2 linked regions of the Aureispira sp. CCB-E genome follow. The protein of the gene in region 1 interacts with the protein of each later gene in a pairwise test. Links are inferred from orthologs where the notes say so. Each region holds a gene or a part of one and is shown on either strand. Other genes may lie near its edges. The genes, in order: ligA and leuS.

Evidence for each region.
Region 2: the proteins of ligA (region 1) and leuS interact in binary tests that used the Escherichia coli proteins (3 or more experiments, as listed by UniProt). The link is inferred for Aureispira sp. CCB-E from one-to-one orthologs.

The regions. Positions count from the first base shown.
Region 1 is NZ_CP133671.1:2,472,971-2,476,283, forward strand. What follows is about bases 219-3,197. They hold ligA (NAD-dependent DNA ligase LigA), read right to left. Parts: upstream 2,785-3,197; coding sequence 652-2,784; downstream 219-651. Other genes in these bases: QP953_RS09485 (YbjN domain-containing protein), read right to left, coding at 219-513; QP953_RS09495 (hypothetical protein), read right to left, coding at 3,112-3,197. Also shown: more of QP953_RS09485, read right to left, coding at 70-218; more of QP953_RS09495, read right to left, coding at 3,198-3,313. UniProt on the Escherichia coli protein: DNA ligase that catalyzes the formation of phosphodiester linkages between 5'-phosphoryl and 3'-hydroxyl groups in double-stranded DNA using NAD as a coenzyme and as the energy source for the reaction.
Region 2 is NZ_CP133671.1:3,411,359-3,415,046, forward strand. Bases 172-3,525 are described here. They hold leuS (leucine--tRNA ligase), read left to right. Parts: upstream 172-517; coding sequence 518-3,325; downstream 3,326-3,525. Other genes in these bases: QP953_RS13220 (D-alanyl-D-alanine carboxypeptidase family protein), read left to right, coding at 3,508-3,525. Also shown: more of QP953_RS13220, read left to right, coding at 3,526-3,688.

The sequences.
Region 1 (3,313 bases):
ATCTTCAAAGATAACTAAAAATATGACATTAAAAGCTGTTCCTCATCGAAATGTTTTACTATCAATCTATTAAGTGCTTTGGTTGATGCCAAATTTTTCGTCTATGATACGTATAAAAGATTGAGCATGGAAGCTTAATGTATCTAACATTTGTATAACTTCTTGGCGGCGCATATCATCCAAATAGTAGGTGGTACTTAGAATCAACCATCGATTTGAAATACTAAAAGACTCTGTAATTAATTGATGATTGGATTCTAAAATAAATTGCTGTAAGGCAGTTGTTTGTTTAAAGTCTTGAGGGATTTGCAAAATGGGAGACATCATCGAAATAGTTGCCACTTTGTCCTCTAAATGGGTGGTTGACTCTTGAGCTACAATAATAATTTGAGCTGTTCCTCGATGTAATTTCCATAAATTGGGATTGCTATCTTGTTGACAAATTTCTGGTTTAATTCCTAAACTTAAAATAGCGTCATTAACAAGTTGTCTATGTGATTCTAGAATTGGCATTTTTTATGTTGCATTTGTGATGTTTCAACGAACTACTAATGTTTTGTAATTGGGGGTAATTGAGCTCAAGAAGCTGGTAATTCTCTGGCAATCTGAGTGAGCACAACTGCCAGAGAATATTATAAGCATAAAAATCTATTAATGCCCGATAAGCGTCAAGAATTCTTGTTCTGTTAATATTGTAATACCCAACTGTTGAGCTTTGGTCAACTTTGAACCTGCTTTTTCTCCGACCACCAAGTAACTTAATTTAGAACTAACACTGCCAACAGCTTTCCCGCCAGCATTAGCTACCAACTCTTTGGCTTCATCGCGTTTAATTTGAGTTAATGTTCCTGTGAAAACAACCGTTTTTCCTGCCAAAGGAGCATCAGAAGCGACCTCTTTTTTCTGTTCAGATTCCAAGCGATATACGTTAACACCAAGTGCTTCAAATTCGTTTAGAAGCTCAATGGTTTCTGGCAAACTAAACACATCCAACACCTGTTGTGCGACGATAGGACCAATGTCTCGCAATTCGCAAAGTTGTTCCAAAGACCAATTGGCTAAATCTTGAATCTTTTCTACCTCTGCAATTAATATTTTAGAGTTGGTTCTACCAATATGGCGAATTCCCAAGGCGTAAAGCAAGCGGTGTGCAGGATTATTTTTAGTTTTTTCTATAGCGATTTGCAACTTCTCTGCCGATCGTTCTCCAAAGCCTTCGAAAAAGGCAATTCTTTTATAATCTAAACGATAAATATCAGCTAAAGAGTGCAGCATCCCTTCTTTGTAAAAACGCTCAATATAAGCTTCTCCAAAACCGTCAATATTCATTGCGTTTTTGGAGACAAAATGAATCATACGACCTACAATTTGTGCTTCACAACTAGGGTTGACACAGCGCCATACCGCTTCCCCTTCTGGACGCTCCAAGACAGAACTACAAACGGGACAATTGGTAGGGTAGACAACTGGTTTTTCGGAACCATCTCTAAGGTCGGCTAATGTTTTGACAATGTAAGGAATAACATCGCCCGCTCGTTCAACAAGAACCGTATCGCCAATTCGAATGTCTTTTTCTTTGATAAAATCAGCATTGTGCAACGATACATTCGAAATTTTAGCACCAGCTAAGTCAACGGTTTCTAAGCGAGCAACAGGGGTAACGGCTCCAGTTCGACCTACTTGGTAATCAATGTCCAGTAGCTTTGTTGTTGCTTGTTTTGCTTTAAATTTAAAAGCAATAGCCCAACGAGGATGGTGGCTAGTATAACCGCATAATTCTTGCAAATCTAGGCGATTGACCTTGACAACCATTCCATCAATCTCAAAAGGATATGCTTCTCTATTTATTTGCCATTGTTCACAATACGCATTTACCGCTTCAATATCTTGGCAAACCGCACGTTCTACATTTATTTTAGGTACTTTAAAACCTAAATTAGACAAGATTTCGATTTGCTGATTGTGATCTTCAAATTGATTCAAAACGTCATCTCCGTCTATGTTTGTCGCAAATCCCATTTGATAAATAAAAGCATCCAAAGCTCTTTCATTAACCTGTTTGGGATCTTTTAAGCGTAAGCCACCTGTTGCTGCATTTCTAGGATTGGCAAAAAGTTGTTTACCTTCTTTGAAACGATTTTCATTTACTTGTTCAAATAAATCTTTGCGAATGAGTACTTCGCCTCGAAGTTCTACTTTTTGAATGCCATATTTTGAAAAATTTGCTTTTAGAGGAATGGTTCGAATAGCCTTGGCATTTGGCGTAATGTCATCTCCTTGGGCACCATTACCACGAGTAGCAGCGCGAACCAAGTGGTCATTTTCGTAAACCAAAACAATGGTTCCTCCATCAAACTTTGGTTCTACACAATACTCAATTCCAGTAGTTGGTACATCTGCACCAATCATCTTTTTGATGCGTTCGTCAAAGTTATTTAAGTCCTCGGCATTGTATGAATTTTCAAGTGATAGCATAGGAGTTAGGTGCTGAACCGTTTCAAAGTGCTCTGTCAAATCGTTGGAGACACGTTGTGTAGGGGAATCTGTGCGCAATAAATTGGGAAATAAGTCCTCTAAAGCTTCTAATTTCTTAAAAAGGCTATCGTATTCAAAATCACTCAATATGGGTTGGTCTAAAACATAGTAACGCCATTCGTGATAATTGATAACTTCACAAAGTTCATTAATTTGTTGAGCAGCATTCATCTCTGCTGAAGCAACAGGATTAGCTAGTAATTTTTTGGAGCGTTCATACAACGCTTTGTGTTCTGAATCAGAGTACATTATCTTTATGTTATAAATATAGTAGTTCGTTGATTAACTTCTTGCTCTAGTCATGTTCTTTTGCTTTTGTGCTATTAGTACAAGCCTATTAGCAAGCTTAATTATTACTTAATTTTAAGCAACTTCATAAAATGTAATAAGAAAAAACAAGTCATTGATTATTAAATTAATAAAAAAAATCAGCGAACTATTGAAATAGTCAATAGTATGTCAACTTATTGTGTTGTATGACAATAAGCGACTGTAAACAATCATTATGCGATTAGCCAAAGTTTATCTGTCTCGTTTTGTTGGAGGTTTTTAGGAGCCAAAACCAATAGGAGAGGTTTATTTATATTCAAACACACCTGCTAGTTTCTCAGGGCACTTTTTGACCACTTCTTTTTGAAATTCAAGTAGCAAAGCTTTTTTTGTTGCCTTGTTATAACGTTTTCCATATTGGCGGAAATCTTCGGCAAAGCAACCTACCAAATCACTACGATAACCAAAACCATCCTTGCTATACGCATAAAAGTCACTGCCATCAACG
Region 2 (3,688 bases), 940 kb from region 1 along the record:
TCTTTCTCGCTCATTTTAAACTCCTTATAGACATAACATTTTTTTTAGAAAAATAATTCTATTTATTGATTTTAAGTTTTTTTAACACAAAAAGAGGGCATAATGAAACTATTTTTAAAAAACTACAATTGTTAAGTAACCACTTTCAAAAACTTTGTATAAATTCGTTGGCTAAACTATGAATGCAGACTCAAATTTTAGCATAAATACTTCACAAAACAATGAAGCGTACTTTAGTCCAATGCATAATTAGTTGTAGTAGGTTTTACCATTTGCTGATGGTAAATCATAGCATTACTTCGTTAAAAAATTGTATTAGTTTACTTTGTGAGCGATCTCACGACCGCAGAGAGCTACCATGAAGTAGTACCGCAGGTAACTAAGCTTGCGATCTCATGACCGCAGGGAATAATCAACGGAGTATTATCATAGGTAACTATCAATAAATAGAAAATAACTTTTTACATAAACAGTAAGCAATTATTGCTTACATACCAACAACTATTTAATTATAACAATGGATTACGAATCAAGTGAAATTGAGGCGAAATGGAAACAGTATTGGGCTGAGCATGAGGTATACAAAACTTCTAACGATACCTCAAAACCCAAGTATTATGTATTGGATATGTTCCCCTATCCATCTGGAGCTGGGCTACATGTAGGGCATCCGCTAGGCTATATTGCTAGCGATATTTTTGCTCGATACAAGCGTTTACAAGGTTATAACGTATTGCATCCAATGGGATACGATGCTTTTGGTTTGCCTGCTGAGCAGTACGCCATTCAAACAGGAGTGCACCCTGCTGTTTCTACCAATCAGAATATTAGTTTCTATCGTAAGCAGTTGGATAACTTAGGCTTTTCTTTTGATTGGAGCCGTTCTGTGAATACTTCAGATCCAAAGTATTATAAATGGACACAGCATATTTTCTTGAAATTGTTTGCTCATTATTATAACAATGAAATAGATAAAGCTGAACCGATAGAAAATCTAGTTGAACTATTTGAAAAAGAAGGAAATAAAAATGTTCAGGCTGCTTCTAGCCAAGAAACTATTTTTTCTGCGGATGAATGGAATGGTTACAGTCCCAAAGAACAGGACGATGTATTAATGAATTATCGTTTGGCGTATCGTAAAGTTGGTTTTGTAAACTGGTGCGAAGAATTAGGAACTGTTTTGGCAAATGACGAGGTCAAGGATGGTGTATCGGAGCGAGGAGGATACCCCGTTGTCAAAAAACCAATGCGCCAGTGGGCATTGCGTATTACTGCTTATGCAGAACGTTTGTTGAATGGCTTGGAACAAGTCGAATTTTCAGAAGCTTTAAAGACGCAACAACGCAATTGGATTGGACGTTCAGAAGGAGCACAATTGTTTTTTGACGTACACAATAGCAATGAGAAAATAGAAGTCTTTACAACACGCCCGGATACTATTTTTGGTGCTACATTTATGGTGTTGGCACCAGAGCATGATTTGGTAAAGGAGATTACAACAGAAGCACAAAGACAAGAAATAGAAGATTATCAGGCATATGCCAACAGCCGCTCTGAAAGAGATCGTATGGCTGATGTAAAGTCCATCACAGGTGCTTTCACGGGTGCTTATGCTGTCAATCCATTTACAGGAAACAGAATTCCTATTTGGATTGCCGATTATGTATTGATTGGATATGGAACAGGAGCAATTATGGCTGTTCCTAGCGGAGATGAAAGAGACGAACGTTTTGCAAAACACTTCGGCTTAGAGATTGTACAGGTGGTAGATCAATCGGCTTATGAAGGTGCTGCAATTGGTGATAAAGTGGGCACGATGATTAATTCTGGTTTCTTAAACGGCTTCCCTGTTACAGAAGCAATTACGAAGGCAATTGAAGAAATCAATGCTAAGAATATAGGAGAAGGAAAGATCAATTATCGCTTAAGAGATGCTAACTTTAGCCGTCAGCGTTATTGGGGAGAACCATTTCCCGTGAAATATGACAAAGACGGTGTGGCGCACGCTGAAACGAATTTGCCATTGGAATTACCTACATTGGATAATTTTAAACCAACCAAAGAAGGCAAGGCACCTTTGGCTAGAGCTGAAGAATGGGTGCATCAAGATGGTATGACGCGAGAAATTGATACTATGCCTGGTTTTGCGGGGTCTTCTTGGTATTTCTTACGCTACATGGATCCAAATAATGATGAGGCGCCATTTAGTGCTGAGGCGGTTAATTATTGGAAAGAAGTAGACTTGTATGTCGGTGGAGCTGAACATGCTGTAGGACATTTGATGTATTCTCGTTTTTGGCATAAATTTATGTTTGATCTAGGCATGGTACCAACGCGTGAGCCATATAAAAAATTGGTGAACCAAGGTATGTTGCAGGGAGTTATCGAGTTTTTGTATATGCTCAAAGAAAAACAAGATGGTCAATCTGTATTTGTAAGTGCCGATCAATTGTCAGAATACGATGGGCAAGAGTTTGCTCAAATTCCTGTGCATATTGATTTTGTAACAGATTATGGCAAACCAGAATCTTATTTAAATGAAGAAGGTAGAAAGCAATTTAAGGCTTGGAGACCAGATTATGCAGGGGCTGTTTTTGTAACGAATGCAAAAGGGCAGGTAGTTACTCATAGTGAAATCGGTAAAATTTCTAAGCGTTATTTCAATGTTGTTAATCCTGATGATGTGGTAGCGCAATATGGAACAGACTGTTTCCGTATGTATGAAATGTTCTTGGGGCCATTGGAAGATAGTAAGCCTTGGGATACAAAGGGAATTACAGGAGTATCAAAATTCTTGCGTAAATTCTGGAATTTATTCTACAAGGATGGGCAATGGGCTATCAGCGAGGAAAAAGCAACGCCAGACGAGTTGAAAATTTTGCACACTGCGATTAAAAAAGTGAACCAAGATATTGCTAATTTCTCTTTTAACACTTGCATTGCTCATTTTATGGTGGCAACCAATGACTTAAAGAAAGTTAATTGCAACAAACGAGAAGTTCTAGAACCATTGGTTGTTTTGATGGCTCCGTTTGCACCATTTATTACAGAAGAGTTGTGGCAGCAACTGGGACATGAAGGTTCTGTTCATGCCAACGGGAAATACCCAGAGCACAATCCTGCTTATTTAGTACAAAGTACGATTACGTATCCTGTTTGTGTGAATGGCAAAAAACGTGCAACGGTCACTTTTGCGGCAGATGCGACAAAAGACGCTATTGAGCAAGAAGCTTTGGCTGTTGATGAGGTACAAAAATGGATTGATGGAAAGCCAATTCGAAAGATAATTGTCGTACCTAAGCGAATGGTTAATATTGTAATTTAGTATTGTCCGTATCTATTCTTAATCTCATTATTTAGATTTATAAGGCGGATTATCGTTATAAAAGCTTTGGTGCAAGTACATGGGGTACTTGCACCTTTTTTATTGAATTTTTTTGTCAACAGGCGTAGTTAAAAAAGCAAAGGGCTCACGAACTACTACGCTACGTATACTTATATTTTAAGATGCTACTAGTTTACCGTTTTTTATTACTTTTATTTATAATAATCAGCAAGCCTCTAGCTGCACAAGATTGTGAAAAAGCTTGGATGTATTATGAGCAAAGATTGGAATTAAGCCAAATCACAGAGCGTCATTTTGGTATAAGTGTTCCTGTAGAGAAGATACAGATTGATTTTTTGGGCG